DNA from 2 places in the Rhizobium sp. BG4 genome. Region 2 is predicted to be linked to the other one. Evidence: predicted binding sites of a transcription regulator. Region 2 holds the regulator's gene; the other holds the start of a gene.

Region 1 (8,132 bases), 680 kb from region 2:
AGCTCTCCTTCGCCGTCTTCCCGCTGGTGATGTTCACCGCCAGCAAGGCGAAGATGGGCGAACTCGTCGCTCCCCGCTGGCTCTCGGCGATCGCCTATCTGATCGCCATCGTCATCGCCGGACTGAACATCAAGCTGCTCTTCGACTTCGTGATCGGCTAAAGCCGCTCATAGGCCGCGCGGCCGTTGTTGAAATCATCGACGAGGGGGGAGAACTTGTGGCTCCCCTCTTCGTGCATGATCAGCGGCGCGCGCAGCGACAGCCGTGCCCGCGAGCCCTTGATCGCCGTCAGCAGGATGCGCACGGCGTTTTCGCCCTGGCGGGGATGGATGGCGGTGATTTCGATGCCGCCGAAGCGGCGGCCGCAGGCGGCGATGATCTCGGCGATCGATTCCGGGCGGGCGATCAGCGACAGCTGGCCGCCAGGGATCATGATGGCGCCGGCGGTGCGGATCCAGCTTTCGAACAATCCTTCGGTCATCGCATGCGCCTCGGCCTTCAGGGCATCCGGCGTCTTGCGGTCGCCTGAAGCGTTAAATGGCGGGTTCATGATGACGTGGTGGAAGACCTCGTCGGGAAGCCCAGCATCGTTGCGCGCCTTGGCAGTCAGCGTCACATCGGCCTCGATTACCGAGACGCGCCCGGCCATATGGGCGTTTTCGGACAGAGCGATGCTGCGGCGGGCATAATCCGCCATCTCCGCCGAGCGCTCGAAGAGAACGGCTTCAGCCTTCGGAAGCCGCGAGGCGACGCCGAGCCCTGCCGCACCGGCACCGGCGCCGAGATCGGCAACCCTGACCGGCCTGTCATCGGCGACCAGAGCGGCGAGCAGCATGGCATCCATACCCGACCGGTGCCCCCTGCCCTTCGGCTGGACGATGTGGAAGCCGCCGCGGTGGAAGGCATCGATCGTTTCGGAAACCGGGCTCGTCATAGGTTCACTTTTCCGCGCGCAGCTCGTCTGCCAGACCGGCATCGGTGAGGATGCGGCGGGCCTGAACGGCGCGCTCGTCATCGACAAGCAGGCGGCGCGGCAGCATGCCGAGCGAACCCTCCAGAATGCTCATGCCCTGATCGGCTACGAAGCAGTGAATTCCGGCATCCTTTAACAGGCTCTGCGCAAACGAGAGCAGGACGGGATCGTTGGCACGGATAAGTTCATGCATTTGCGGTCAATTCCGTTTCAAATTTGCGCTACGCGACAATTCACCCCTTGCCGCTTCTGCCGCCCCTTTCTATTGTCAAATTCAAAGAGTGAACAGGAGTCCGGGTCGTTGGGCGTGGTCATACCGCTTGAAGAAAGCAAAAACAAACTGGCATCCGTCAAGCCGCTGGTCGATTTGACAAAGGCGGACATGGAGCGGGTCAACCAGCTTATCCTTTCGAAGGCCGGTTCCGACGTGCAGATGATCCCGGAGGTGGCCAACCACCTGATCTCTTCCGGCGGCAAGCGCCTGCGCCCGATGCTGACGCTCGCCTCGTCCTGTCTGTTCGGCTACAAGGGCGAGAACCACATCAAGCTCGCGACCTCGGTCGAATTCATGCATACGGCGACGCTTCTGCATGACGACGTGGTCGACGAAAGCGACCTGCGCCGCGGCAAGTCCACGGCCCGCACCATCTGGGGCAACCAGGCCAGCGTCCTCGTCGGCGACTTCCTGCTCGGCCAGGCCTTCCGCATGATGGTCGATGTCGGCTCGCTCGATGCGCTCGACGTTCTCTCTTCGGCTGCCTGCGTCATCGCCGAGGGCGAGGTACTGCAGCTTTCGGTCGCCAAGAACATGGAAACGACCGAGGACGACTATCTCTCGGTCATCCGCGCCAAGACGGCGGCGCTGTTTGCGGCAGCCGCCGAAGTCGGCCCGATCGTTGCCGATGCCGGCAAGTCCGGCCGCAACGCGATGAAGTCCTACGGCATGAATCTCGGCCTCGCCTTCCAGCTGGTCGACGATGCGCTGGATTACGGCGGCAAGGCTGCCGATCTCGGCAAGAATGTCGGCGACGATTTCCGCGAAGGCAAGATCACGCTTCCCGTCATCCTCGCCTACCGCCGCGGCACGCAGGAAGAGCGTGCCTTCTGGCGCGATGCGATCGAGGGCGGCAACAGCAGCGATGCGAACCTTGAAAAGGCCCTCGGCCTGATCACCAAATACGGCACGCTGAACGATACGATCGCCCGGGCGGTCCACTATGGCACGATCGCGCGCGACGCTCTGGCGCCGCTTCCCGATACGTCCTGGAAATCGGCCATGATGGAAGTCATCGACTTCTGCATCGAGCGCGTGAACTAATCAAAGGTCTTTGATCGCGGGCTGATTTTGTTGCAGGGCCGCTTCAAAAAAGCCATCCTGTTGTGAATCAGTCATTGCAACTGATTTCGCAGCCGGAGCTTGCCGGCTGCATTGAAGAGAGGTTTTCTAATGCGGCAGAGATTTGCCATCCGTCTTCTTTCGAGCGCAGCCCTTGCAGCCGTTCTTTCGTTCGGCGCATTGACCGGCGCGCATGCGGAAGACGCGGCCAAGCCCGACGATGCCAGCAAGACCGTGATGTTCGACCCGGATACGGTTTCCACCTTCTCCGGCGCCTTCCTCGCCGCCCGCACCGCCGATGTCGACCACGACTACAAGACGGCGATCGAACTCTACAAGAAGGCCCTGCAGATCGAGCCGGGCAATCCTGAGATCCGCCAGCGCCTGATGATCTCGCTGCTGCTCAGCGGCGATTTCAAGGAAGGCGTCAAATACGCCAACGAGCTGAAGCTCGACCCGAGCATCGAGCGCGTGACGACGGTCGTACGCTCGATGGATGCCGTCGGCCGCGGCGACTACAAGGGCGCCGAAGCGATCCTGAAATATGACGGCCCGAACGATCTCGACCGGATGATGAACGACCTGCTGTCGGCCTGGGCGCGTCTCGGCGCCGGACGTGGCAAGGAAGCCCTGGCGATGGTCGAGAAGATGAAGGGACCGGACTGGTTCCGCATCTTCCAGAACTACCATGCCGGCGCAATCGCCATCGTCAACGGCAATGTCGCCTCTGCCCGCAAGCATCTGAACGATGCCGTGCTCGACAAGGATGGCGGCGCCACGGCGCCCGATACCTTCATGCGCTCGATCATGGCGCTTGCCCGCCTCGAGGCATCGCAGGGCAACAAGCAGAAGGCGCTGGACGCGATCTCCGTCGGCGACAACCTGCTGCCGAACTACGCACCGCTGAAGGCACTGCGCCAGAGCATCGAAAGCGGCGAGAAGCCGAAGCAGCAGGTCGAGAATGCCGCGCAGGGTGCGGCCGCCGTGCTGTTCTCCGTCGGCGCCGCGCTGAACCGGGATGGCGCCGAAGACATCGTCTCGCTCTACCTGCAGACCGCCAATGCGCTCGACCCCGACAGCGCCGATACGCTGGTCTTGCTCGGCGGCATTGCCGAGAAGCAGGAACAGATGGACCGCGCCATCGAATTCTACCAGAAGGTTCCGGCGGATTCGCCGATGCGCCGCATCTCTGAACTGCAGCTCGGCCTGGCACTCGCCCAGGGCGGCAAGGTGGAAGAGGCCCGCAAGCATCTGCAGCAGCTGATCGCCTCCGACCCGAAGGATATCCGCAGCTACCTCGCCTATGGCAGCGTCCTTTCCGATGCCAAGGACTATCCGGCCATGGCCGAGAACTACGACAAGGCCGTCGAGGCGATCGGCTCCCTGCCCGGCCGCGCCGACTGGACCGTATTCTTCCAGCGCGGCATTGCCTATGAGCGGCTGAAGAAGTGGGATCAGGCCGAGCCGAACTTCCGCAAGGCGTTGGAGCTCAATCCGGACCAGCCGCAGGTTCTGAACTATCTGGGCTATTCCTGGATCGACATGAACAAGAACCTCGACGAAGGCCTGACGATGATCAAGAAGGCCGTCGATCTGCGGCCTGACGACGGCTACATCATCGATTCGCTGGGCTGGGCCTACTACCGGCTCAACCGCTTCGACGATGCCGTTGCCGAGCTCGAAAAGGCCGCCGAAATCAAGGCCGGCGACGCGACGATCAACGATCACCTCGGCGATGCCTACTGGCATGTCGGCCGCAAGCTCGAGGCCGTCTATCAGTGGAACCGGGCGCTGAACTCGCAGCCCGAGGAAGCCGAGATCCCGAAGATCAAGGACAAGATCGCCAACGGCCTGAAGCCCGAGAACGACGAGGCCAAGTCCGCCGACAAGAAGCAGCCGGACCCGGCGCCGGTGACCCCGCCGCCCGTCGACAAGAAGTCCTGATAACGGATGCCGGATGCGGAGAGCCGCCGTTTCACGGTGACTGAAGACGCGCCTGCGAAAATCAATCTGGCCCTGCATGTGACGGGCCAGAGAGACGACGGCTACCATCTGCTCGACATGCTGGTGACCTTCACCAGTCACGGCGACCGGCTGAGCTTCACCGCCGCCGATGCCGACGGCTTCACCATCGGCGGGCGTTTTGCCGGCGATCTTGGTGGCGATCCCGGCAGCAATCTCGTTCTCAAGGCACGCGATCTTCTGCGCCAGGCCGTGCTTGCCCAGGGCGGCCATGCGCCGACAGTTTCCATCCATCTCGACAAGAACCTGCCGGTGGCCTCCGGGATCGGCGGCGGATCGGCGGATGCGGCTGCGGCACTGCGCGGGCTTCAGCGCTTCTGGAACGTGCGGGTGCCCGCCGATATGCTTTCGGCGCTTGCGCTGCAGCTTGGCGCCGATGTGCCGATGTGCCTGGAAAGCCGGCCGCTGATAGCGCGCGGGATCGGCGAGGAGATCGAGCGGGTGGCGCTGCCACGGCTCTTCCTGGTGCTCGCCAATCCGCTGAAGGGCGTGTCGACGCCGCAGATCTTTCGCGCACTGGCAGAGAAGAACAACCGGCCGCTCGATCTTTCGGCCGGCGACTGGATGCGGGTGATCGAGGTGAACCGCAACGACCTCGAGCCGCCGGCGCGCAGCCTGACGCCCGAGATTGCCGAGATTTCGGCCCTGCTTGCCGGGAGCGGCGCCGATCTCGTCCGCATGTCCGGCTCCGGCGCTACCTGCTTCGGGCTCTTCCCTTCCCTGCAGGCGGCGGAGGCGGCTGCGCAGCAGCTTCACAGCCAGCGGCCGGACTGGTATTTCCAGGCGACGGAAACTGTTTCGGGAGAGTGACATGCCTGGCATAGACGAGAACCGGCCGTTCATTCCCGTCGGCATCGCCGTGCTGACCGTCTCCGATACCCGCACGCTCCAGGACGACAAGTCGGGCGACACGCTCGCTGCCCGTATCGCCGAGGCCGGCCACAAGCTGATCGAGCGCGCCATCGTGCAGGACGACAGGCAGGCGATCGCAGCGCAGGTGAAGGCATGGACGGAGACCGATGGTATCGACGTTGTCATCACCACCGGCGGGACCGGCTTTACCGGACGTGACGTGACGCCGGAGGCACTGGAGCCGCTGTTCGAGAAGCGCATGGACGGCTTCTCGGAAGTCTTCCACCGGATTTCCTACGACAAGATCGGCACCTCGACGATCCAGTCGCGCGCCACGGCCGGTGTTGCCAACGCCACCTTCATCTTCGTGCTGCCCGGCTCGCCCGGCGCCTGCAAGGATGCCTGGGACGGGATCCTGAAGGCGCAGCTCGACTACCGGCACATGCCCTGCAATTTCGTGGAAATCATGCCGCGGCTCGACGAGCACCTTAAGCGCGGCGGCTGATTCTATTTGGCGGCGCGTGCCACCCAGGAAGGAATCAATTCACTGGAAAGCTGACGCAGCTTCTGGCCCTTCGGGAATTCCGACAGCCGCATGCCGCTCTTGGCCGAGGCGATCGCCTGCTTCTTGGGGACAAGATAGGCAAGCTCCAGCGGCGGCAAGGCACGGCCGACCCGCTGCAGGAACGGACGGCGATAGGCGCGCGAGGCGGTGAAACGGGCGGGCAGTTTGTTCAGCGCCACATATTCGGCGATCTCGTCGATCCAGCCTGCCTGCGGGCGCGCGCCGGGCTCGACGAAGAGCAGCCACTCGCCCCGGGCCGAACGCAATATGTCCTTGATATCCCATTGCGAATGGAAACGGCAGCCGGCAGCATCCGCCACCCGCGAGGTGCCGTCGCGCGAGCCGTGATCGAGCACCACGACATCACTTACAAGCCCTTCGACCGCGCCCGCGACCAGCACCGATAAAGTCTGCGCCAGCTCAGGTTCCTGATCCTGGCACTCCAGAACAACCGTCAACATTGCCTATTTATAATGCGCCGCACAAAATTTTGCCAGCGCGACTTTCCTCATTTTGTTCTTGCATTGTTCTCATTTTCTGATTAGGAATTTAATCATCAAGAACGGGCGAAGGCAACGCCTCCGCTGCGGGAGAATCCGATGAACGAACAGTCCCTTGCAGGGCAGGCCGCATTCGCGCCTGCCAACACGGCAGATATTGCCGAAGCGCTGATCGCCCAATCCGGCCTGCGGGTGGATGGCGAGCGCCGCCGCGGACGTGGCGCCGGGCTTAACCCGAGCGGCAGGTTCGAGCCGCAAAGCCGCGAGACGTTCGACGACGGCTGGCAGACGCTGGAAGAGTTGCCGCCGTTCCGCACCGAAGTGCAGATCGAGAAGCCGCGAACGGCGATCACCCGCAACGAGTCTCCCGACATTCCCTTCGACCGCTCGATCAACCCCTATCGCGGCTGCGAGCATGGCTGCATCTATTGCTTCGCGCGGCCGACCCACGCCTATATGGGCCTGTCGGCCGGGCTCGATTTCGAGGCGAAGCTGTTTGCCAAGCCCGATGCCGCCAAGCTCCTGGAGCGCGAGCTTGCCAAGCCCGGCTACAAGCCGCGGGTGATCGCCATCGGCACCAATACCGATCCCTACCAGCCGATCGAGAAGGAATGGCGCATCATGCGGCAGATCCTCGAAGTGCTGAACAAGGCGAGCCACCCGGTTTCGATCGTCACCAAGTCGGCGATGATCATGCGCGACATCGATATCCTCAAGGATATGGCCGCCAAGGGGCTGGTGCGCGCCTCGCTTTCGGTGACGACGCTCGACCGCAAGCTCGCCCGCACCATGGAGCCGCGCGCCTCTACGCCGCCGCGGCGGCTGGAGGCGATCCATGCGCTGAGCGAGGCCGGCATCCCGACCTCGGTGATGGCCGCACCCGTCATCCCGGCGCTGAACGACCACGAGCTGGAGCGCATTCTGGAGGCTTCGCATGCCGCCGGCGCGCGCGAGGCAGGCTATGTGCTGCTGCGGCTGCCGCTCGAAGTGTCGCCGCTGTTCCGCGACTGGCTGCTGCAGCATTATCCGGACCGCTACCGGCATGTCATGTCGCTGGTGCGCTCGATGCGCGGCGGCAAGGATTATGACGCCGAGTTCGGCAAGCGGATGAAGGGTGCAGGCCCCTATGCCTGGCAGATCTCCCGCCGCTTCGAGATGGCCACCAAGCGGCTCGGCATGGTCAGACGCAGCATGCCGCTGCGCGACGATCTCTTCGTGCCGCCGGATGGCAGCGGCGTGCAGCTGTCGCTGCTTTGAAGACTTCGCGCCCGCTGGCACGGGCGCGTGAGGAGCGTTTCGACCGGCCGGCGGGTATGCCGCCGGCAATGACGCAATACCCGCAGGCTGCCGCCGCCCTGGCTGCCTGCACACCGCGGATGGGTCCCCTGCCCCTTCGCGGCCCTAGCCCCCGGCCGCCGCCCTGTTCCGGGGGCTTGCAGGAAATCGGGTTGGCGTGCGAGGTTCAGCCGCATGAAACGTCGCACGCCACCCGATTCTCCTCTGCTTTTCGAAGACGCGCCGCTCACTCCGGATTTCAAGCTGGAACTGAAGGCCCGCAAGGCCGGTCACTGGCCGGTTGCCGGTGCCGATGAAGCCGGACGCGGGCCGCTCGCCGGCCCTGTCGTTGCCGCAGCCGTCATTCTCGACCCGAAGCGCATCCCAGAGGGGCTGAACGATTCCAAGCAGCTGTCGGCCGCCAAGCGCGAGGAGCTGTTCGTGCAGATCCTGGCAACGGCAACGGTCTCCATCGCCTCCTCCAGTGCCACCCGCATCGACGATACCGATATCCGCAAGGCGAGCCTCGACGCCATGCGCCGCGCCATCTGCGGCCTCTCCATTCCGGCGGCCTATGTGCTGACCGACGGCCTCGACGTGCCCCAGGGG
Region 2 (8,132 bases):
TCCTTGTCGATCGTCTTCAGATCGTCTTCGGAAGCCCAGCCCTTTTCGACGAGGCGAGCCTTGACCTGCTCGATCGGATCCTGCTCGGAGCGCATCTTCTGCACTTCTTCCTTGGTGCGATACTTCGCCGGGTCGGACATCGAGTGGCCGCGATAGCGATAGGTTAGCATTTCCAGGATGATCGGGCCCTTGCCGGAGCGGCAATGCTCGAGCGCTTCGTCTGCGGCAGCCTTGACGGCGCGCACATCCATGCCGTCCACCTGGACGCCCGGAATGCCGAAGCCCGAACCGCGCAGCGAGTAGTTCGACTGCGCCGTCGCGCGGGCGGTCGAGGTGCCCATGGCGTAACGGTTGTTTTCGACGATATAGATGATCGGCAGCTTCCAGAGCGCCGCCATGTTGAAGCTTTCGTAGACCTGGCCCTGGTTGGCAGCGCCATCACCGAAATAGGCGACGCTGACCGAGTCGTTGCCGCGGTAGCGGTTGGCGAAAGCCAGGCCCGTGCCGAGCGACACCTGGGCGCCGACGATGCCGTGGCCGCCGTAGAAGTGCTTTTCCTTGGAGAACATGTGCATGGAGCCGCCCTTCCCGTGGGAATAGCCGCCCTTGCGTCCGGTGAGTTCCGCCATGACGCCGCGGGCGCTCATGCCGGTTGCCAGCATGTGGCCGTGGTCACGGTAAGCCGTGATGACCTGGTCGCCTTCTTTCTGCGCCATCTGCATGCCGACAACGACAGCTTCCTGGCCGATATAAAGGTGACAGAAACCACCGATGAAGCCCATGCCGTAAAGCTGACCGGCCTTCTCTTCGAAGCGGCGGATCAGAAGCATCTCGCGATAGGCCTTGAGCTCCTCATCGCGCGTAAAATCGGCAACCGGACCACCATTGGAGGCCTTGGCTGCGGATTTCGTGCTGGTTTTACGGCTGGAAACGGTCGCGTTCTTGCGAGGCGCCATACAACCCTCCCTATGGGTTTGTCGTTCTTCGAGTGGCGCGTACCATAGGGAAGAAAGATGGCCACAGCAATGCCATAAATGCATGGCACGTATTCAGGATTAAGCCACTGATAATTCTATCGAATTATCGATTAACCAGTATTCGGTTAATTGGAATATGAATTGAATATGACGACCTCGTCGGCGCGAGACATATTCAGCTGGTAACGGGCTTTTTCGTCCAGCATATCCTTATCGAGAGAGCCATCACTCAGCAGCGCGACCTGCTGCTCGATATGCTCGCGCTTGGCCTTCAGCGTCGCCAATTCCTTCTCGCGGGCAATGCGCCGCTGCTCGAAGACTTCGGTGGCACGCAGGCCGTAATCGCCATGGATGCAATGATAGCCGAAATAGGAGAGAAAGGCGACCGTCATGGCCGGAACCACGAACCGGCCGATCTTCTTTTTCTTATGATGCTTTGTCCACATACACACACATGCTCTAAAACGCATTACCTATGCGAAGAGAGTAGCGCTCAGAGATTAACCGTCCGTTGACTATGAATTCTTGTGGGCAAGAAAAAACCCGCGCCGGTGAAGCGCGGGTTTCAAGGCATTGAGCTTTAAGGGCTATCAGCCGCGGATGATCGAACGGCCGGCATAGCGGGCCTGCGGGCCGAGACCCTCTTCGATGCGGATCAGCTGGTTGTATTTTGCCAGACGATCCGAGCGCGACAGCGAGCCGGTCTTGATCTGACCGCAGTTGGTGGCAACTGCGAGATCGGCGATCGTGGAATCTTCGGTTTCGCCCGAACGGTGCGACATGACGGCGGTGTAGGCTGCCTTGTGCGCGGTGTTGACGGCGTCGAGCGTCTCGGTCAGCGAGCCGATCTGGTTGACCTTGACGAGGATCGAGTTGGCAACGCCCATCTTGATACCATCGCGCAGGCGAGCCGAGTTGGTGACGAACAGATCGTCGCCGACCAGCTGAACCTTCTTGCCGGCGAGATCGGTCAGGGCCTTCCAGCCGTCCCAATCGTCTTCAGCCATGCCGTCTTCGATCGAGATGATCGGGTACTGGGCGGCGAGCTGTGCGAGGTATTCGGCCATGGCGCCTGATTCCAGCGTGCGTCCCTCGCCTTCGAGAACGTACTTGCCGTCCTTGAAGAATTCGGTCGCTGCGCAGTCGAGGCCGAGATAGATGTCTTCGCCCGGCTTGTAGCCAGCCTTTTCGATCGACTTCATGATGAAGTCGAGGGCTTCAGGGGCGCTCTTCAGGCCCGGTGCGAAACCGCCTTCGTCACCAACGTTGGTGTTGTGGCCCTGAGCCGACAGTTCCTTCTTGAGGACGTGGAAGACTTCCGAGCCCATGCGGACGGCTTCGCGGATCGAGTCGGCGCCAACCGGCAGGATCATGAATTCCTGGAAGTCGATCGGGTTGTCGGCATGTGCGCCGCCGTTGATGATGTTCATCATCGGAACCGGCAGGAGGTGAGCCGAAGCGCCACCGACGTAGCGGTAGAGCGGCAGGCCGGCGGCCTGAGCAGCAGCCTTGGCGACAGCGAGCGAAACGCCGAGGATGGCGTTGGCGCCGAGACGCGACTTGTTCGGCGTGCCATCCAGCTCGATCATGATGTTGTCGATCTGGATCTGGTTTTCGGCATCGATGCCGCCGATGGCATCGAAGATCTCGGTGTTGGCGGCTTCGACAGCCTTTTCGACACCCTTGCCGAGATAGCGCTTGCCGCCATCGCGAACTTCAACGGCTTCATGCGCGCCGGTCGAAGCGCCCGACGGAACAGCCGCACGGCCCATGCTGCCATCTTCGAGATAGACATCGACTTCGACGGTGGGGTTGCCACGGCTATCGAGGATCTCGCGGGCGATGATATCGGTAATTGCAGTCATGGGTTTCTTCCTGCTCGGTGGGTGGATAAATCGTTTGAAATCGTCTTAATCGAAGGCACGCAGATTGCAATGGCGTTTTCACAGCCGTTTTTGAGCCGCCTAACATGCCTTCGTTTCAGGCCACCTGCGTGGCCTATTACAAGATCATGTCAGCCTTTTGAATGTCAGGCCGACTTTGCGATCGCATCGAACGCCAGAAGCTTTTCGAGAAGCCGCGGCATGTCCTTCAGATAGACCATGTTCGGGCCATCCGACGGCGCATTGTCAGGATCCTCATGCGTCTCGACGAAGACGCCGGCGACACCGACGGCGACGGCCGCACGCGCCAAGGTCTCGACGAATTCGCGCTGGCCGCCACTCGATCCGCCCTGCCCGCCCGGCTGCTGCACCGAATGCGTGGCATCGAAGATCACAGGCGCGCCCATGGCCGCCATGATCGGCAGCGAGCGCATGTCGGAGACCAGCGTGTTGTAACCAAAGGAAGCACCGCGCTCGCAGAGCAGGATGTTCGGGTTGCCCGTCTCGTTCAGCTTGGCGAGAACGTTCTTCATATCCCACGGAGCCAGGAACTGGCCCTTCTTGACGTTGACGGCGCGGCCGGTCTTGGCCGCAGCAACTAGAAGGTCGGTCTGGCGCGAGAGGAAAGCCGGGATTTGCAGGATGTCGACGACGGTTGCGACCTCCGCACACTGCTCCTCGGTATGAATGTCCGTCAGAACCGGGAAGCCGAATTCCTTCTTCAGGTCAGAGAAGACTTCGAGCGACTTGTCGAGGCCGATGCCGCGCTGCGCCGAGAGCGAGGTGCGGTTCGCCTTGTCGAAGGAAGACTTGTAGACGAGGCCGATGCCGAGCTTCTTGCAGAGTTCGCTCAGAACACCGGCGATCATGAAGGCATGTTCGCGGCTTTCCATCTGGCAGGGTCCAGCGATGATCGACAGCTTGCCGGCATTGGAAAAGGTAACGCGGCCAGCGCCTTCGCCGACGGCGACTTCTGCATTGGTGTTGCTCATTGGGTCTCCTCGAAGGCGAAGATCGCGCCTTGTCCCGGCGCCGGCTTCACCAATAGACGATTGTTCATATTCACGTAGGTGATCCCGTTAGCAGCCAAATGCGCCGCTGTCACGGCCAGATCAGCGACTGTAAAGACGATTGCCCGCGCCCGCAGGCCGTTATCGGTGCCAAGCGGCTCGACATCGAAATAGGCCTCCATCCCTTCTTCGGAATAGATGGCGATCCGGACATTACTGAGGGCGAAGGAAAGGCCGAAGGCGGCCTCACCGGGCGCAACGCCGCCACTTGCCGTCTGCAACAGCGACGCGAAGGCGTCGGGTTCCTCCGCGCTGAGGGCAATCTCGACAATGCCGAGAACGCCGTTGGCATGAGTCTCCAGCACCTTGCGATCGGCCGGAAAGGCGTTGATCCGCTGGCAGGCGAAAAAGAAGACATCGGGCGCCCTCAGATCGGCGGCAAAGGCGAGCTTGAAGGCGCCGGTCGCCTGCGTTCCATCGGGCATGACGATCGGGCGCGAGAACTCCACCATGTCACCGCCGCTCAGCTGCGCGCCATCATAGGCGGCCCTGTCCGCATCGGCATCGTCAGTGCCGAAGACGACTGCCGAGAAGCCATCATCGCCGCAGCGGAAGCGGAAGGCCTGGTCGCGGGCGACAAAGCTGTTGCCCTTGGCGGCGGCGGCATCGCACTCCGCCTGGCTCGCGATGCCGAGCGGCTCCAGATAAGTCTTGTCGGCGAGGAAGACGCAGGCATTCTCCGTTCCGAACGGATGACGGCCATTGGCGGCGACGGTGAAACCGAGACGGCCGAGTCGCTCGCGGGCGACATCGATGTGGGTGACGGGCAGTACCAGATGATCGAGCGGATGCGTCATGGCGGTTCCCTCCGGTGAAGCCGGCAGAGATTTGCACGCCGCGCCGGGCAAAGCGCAAGCGCGGATAACCAATCCGGCAAAGAAACTTTCAAAAATGACGAAAAATGACGGGAAGTTTTACCAATATTTAGGCACTTGCGGAACACATATGGAACATATAGTGTCCGTTCTGGCTTTGTTTCACGAATCTGGGGAAAGACTTCGATGCTGACGCGCAAACAACAGGAGCTTCTCCTCTTCATTCACGAGCGGATGAAGGAGTCCGGCGTACCGCCGTCCTTCGACGAAATGAAGGATGCGCTCGACCTCGCCTCTAAGTCGGGCATTCATCGCCTGATCACAGCGCTCGAAGAGCGCGGCTTCATTCGCCGCCTACCGAACCGCGCCCGCGCACTGGAAGTCATCAAGCTGCCCGAGGCCTACAGCCCCAGCATCCAGCCGCGCCGCGGCTTCTCGCCAAGCGTCATCGAAGGCAGCCTCGGCAAGCCGCAGCCCGTTGCGCCGCCGAAGCCGGCGAACGAAGACAATAGCAGCTCGATCTCGGTTCCCGTCATGGGCCGCATCGCCGCCGGTGTGCCGATTTCTGCGATCCAGCAGAACACCCACGACATCACCGTTCCCGCCGATATGCTCGGAAACGGTGAGCACTATGCGCTTGAGGTCAAGGGCGACTCGATGATCGAGGCCGGCATCTTCGACGGCGACACCGTCATCATCCGCAATACCAATACCGCCAATGCCGGCGATATCGTCGTCGCCCTTGTCGACGATGAAGAAGCGACGCTGAAGCGGTTCCGCCGCAAGGGCGCATCAATCGCACTCGAAGCTGCCAATCCGGCCTACGAGACCCGTATCTTCGGGCCTGATCGCGTCAAGGTTCAGGGCAAGCTTGTCGGCCTTATCCGCCGCTATCACTGACTGGCCCTTCATCGCCATCGAAAGTGCCGCTGCGCCAGTCATAGGCGCGGTGGCGGGTCCAGGGGCGGTCGAGATCCTCGAAGGATGCGGTGACCGCTGCAGCGCCTCCATCGAAGCGCAACTCGACAGAGCCTGTCTTTCTTAAGGTAGCGCCGGTAAAAAGCAGTGCGCCAGAGCGGCAGCTTTCGAGCCGCAGGCGCACCGGTGTGACGACGATATCGGATGCATCGCAGGCGGGGCCGAGGTAAGCGGCATTGTCGATGACCGTCAGCACCGAGCCGTTCTCCAGCTTTGCCGTGCACCAGGCTTTCTTTACGCAGGAAAACCGCTCTTCCCTGGCATTGGCCGTGATTGCGCTCTGCGCTTCCTGCTGTTGCGCTGGTGTCAGCCTTAATCTTTCGCCCGGCGGCGCGGGACCGATGCCGATGTGATGAAGATCGGCTCGCGATGGCTGTCCAGCACCAGAGCCCGTTTCCACTGATCGAAGATGAAACCCGGCGGGCGCTCGCGATTGGTGGCGATTGCGCTGGAACCGATGATCCCCGCCATGCTGCCGTCCTCAGCAATGACGATCTTCGGTGGGGGCTTCTCGGGAAGCATGACGACCACAAGCGTCGACAGGGCCATGATTGCCGTGCCGATGTGCCTCAGCCGGGTGCGCAGCAGGGTCAATAGCAGGAAGCCCGCGACCGCAGCCGGGAAATACCAGGCAGGCAACCGGCCGACGCCGATATCACCGCCCCAGGACGAGACGGTCTTGGCGATCGCGATCACCAGATCGAGACCGAAGCCGACCACCTGCCAGGCCCAGGCATCCAGCCCGAACGGCATCAACAGCATCGCAAGCAGCCCGGCCGGCATGATGACGAAGGAGATGACGGGCATGGCGGCGAGATTGGCAGGCAGGCCATAGGCCGTCAGCCGGTGAAAATGCTCGATCGAGAACAGCGCCGTCGAGAAACCGCCGATGACGGAGGTGAGCAGGATGCCGCCGAAGAAGCCGGCCGCCGATGACATGAGCCTGACCGCCCGCAATTTCGCAAATGGCTTGTCGCGCGCCGGCCGCTCCTTCCAGAGCGCATAGCCGGCGACCAGCGCCAGCGTCGCGGCAAAGGACATCTGAAAGCTCGGCCCCATGATTTCCGAGGGCGAGATGGCGATGATGATCAGTGCCGAAAGCGCCACATTGCGCAAACTGATCGACGGCCGGTCGAAGAACACCGCCGTCAGCATGATCGCCATCATGATGAAGGCGCGCTCGGCGGAAACTGCGAAGCCGGAAATCAGGAAATAGGCGGTGACGGCCGCAAGCGCTCCGGCGGCGGCGATCTTCTTGACCGGATAGGCCTGGGCGACGGACGGAAACAGGCTGAGCAGCGTGCGGAACCCGACGAAGAAGATGCCGGCAGACAGCGCCATGTTGAGGCCCGATATGGCGATGATATGCGCGAGGCCTGATTGCCGGAGTGCCTCCGTAGTTTCTGCCGAAATGGCCCGAAAGCGCCGGTATCGCCGGGCAAAATGCCCCTGATGCGATCGCCGATGCCGCTTCTCAGCCGGTAGAGCCACTCGAAGGCGCTGTCGGTCAGCGAATGCTCGTCTGCGGCTCCCGGCGTCACCGCCGTTGGCGCCCCATAGAAAAACCCATTGGCGCCAACGCGATCGAAATAGGATGAGAAGGCGAAGTCGTTGAGACCGGGGAGTGCCGGACCGGAGGGTGGCGTCAGCCGCGCCCTGCCCTTCACCCAGGTTCCCGTCTCGAACTCGGACTTGGCGCCGCGGGCGATGACAGTCACCCGGGCGGGCGGGCGTTTCACCACCGGGTTTTCGGTTGCGCGCAATGACAGCAGATAGCGCCAGCCGCCGCGGCCATCGCTTTCCCGGCGCTCGACCCGTCCTGTGAGCGTCGTCGTCACGGCGGAATCAAGGAGGATGGTCTCGGCTCTCCACGTTTCGAATTGCGCAGTCGCGACGCCTGCCGCTACCAACGTCAATGCGGCGATCACGACGCGCATCCCCTCCCGCGCCCGATCGGTGAAGACCAGCAGAGTGAACAGCACCGCGATGAAGAAAAGTGGCATGATCGGCGAGACGCTGGTGCCGGCCGCAAACCACGCCACGGCACCAAAGCCGAGCGCAACCGGCGCGAAGAGCATGCGTCCACCGTAGGCGAGCTCTTCGTCGGCGCATTTCGGGATGGCGCCTATCGCGCGCCCGATGGATGATCGGAGTCGATAAGCGCTGAGCGTGGCCGGTACGTGCCGCGTTGGCACGGGCACGAGGCCAGAATAGGCGCGCGCTGGCTCAAGATGCGGCAATTTGGCCGCATCCCCCGAAAGTTCCAGGCTGATCTCGCTGCTTTTCAACCCCGGCATGTAAAGAGCCTTGCGACCCATTAAAATACAACCAAGATGCAACCCTGCGCGCGTTTCAGCAACAATAATCGATTGAAAAAACGCAAAAAATCGTGAGTGCAAAAAGCCTAAA

Evidence for each region. The regulator LexA, encoded in region 2, represses DNA repair genes until DNA is damaged. The targets are predictions, from matches to a motif close to TGTTCNNNNTGTGTTCNG.
Region 1: the regulator LexA is predicted to act here: its motif matches at 6,263-6,280, upstream of F2982_RS03895 (glycosyl transferase).

What each region holds. Positions count from the first base shown of each region.
Region 1 covers NZ_CP044125.1:731,823-739,954, forward strand. The annotation lists gene F2982_RS03860 (Nramp family divalent metal transporter) at 1-161, shown strand, start outside; gene F2982_RS03865 (methyltransferase) at 158-934, opposite strand; gene F2982_RS03870 (DUF2007 domain-containing protein) at 939-1,166, opposite strand; gene F2982_RS03875 (polyprenyl synthetase family protein) at 1,275-2,291, shown strand; gene F2982_RS03880 (tetratricopeptide repeat protein) at 2,421-4,253, shown strand; gene F2982_RS03885 (4-(cytidine 5'-diphospho)-2-C-methyl-D-erythritol kinase) at 4,260-5,141, shown strand; gene moaB (molybdenum cofactor biosynthesis protein B) at 5,143-5,688, shown strand; gene F2982_RS03895 (glycosyl transferase) at 5,691-6,209, opposite strand; gene F2982_RS03900 (PA0069 family radical SAM protein) at 6,348-7,505, shown strand; gene F2982_RS03905 (ribonuclease HII) at 7,719-8,132, shown strand, end outside.
Region 2 covers NZ_CP044125.1:56,064-64,195, forward strand. The annotation lists gene pdhA (pyruvate dehydrogenase (acetyl-transferring) E1 component subunit alpha) at 1-956, opposite strand, end outside; gene F2982_RS00310 (septum formation initiator family protein) at 1,103-1,423, opposite strand; gene eno (phosphopyruvate hydratase) at 1,568-2,842, opposite strand; gene kdsA (3-deoxy-8-phosphooctulonate synthase) at 3,007-3,852, opposite strand; gene F2982_RS00325 (VOC family protein) at 3,849-4,727, opposite strand; gene lexA (transcriptional repressor LexA) at 4,932-5,645, shown strand; partial or broken gene F2982_RS00335 (ComEC/Rec2 family competence protein) at 5,626-7,801, opposite strand.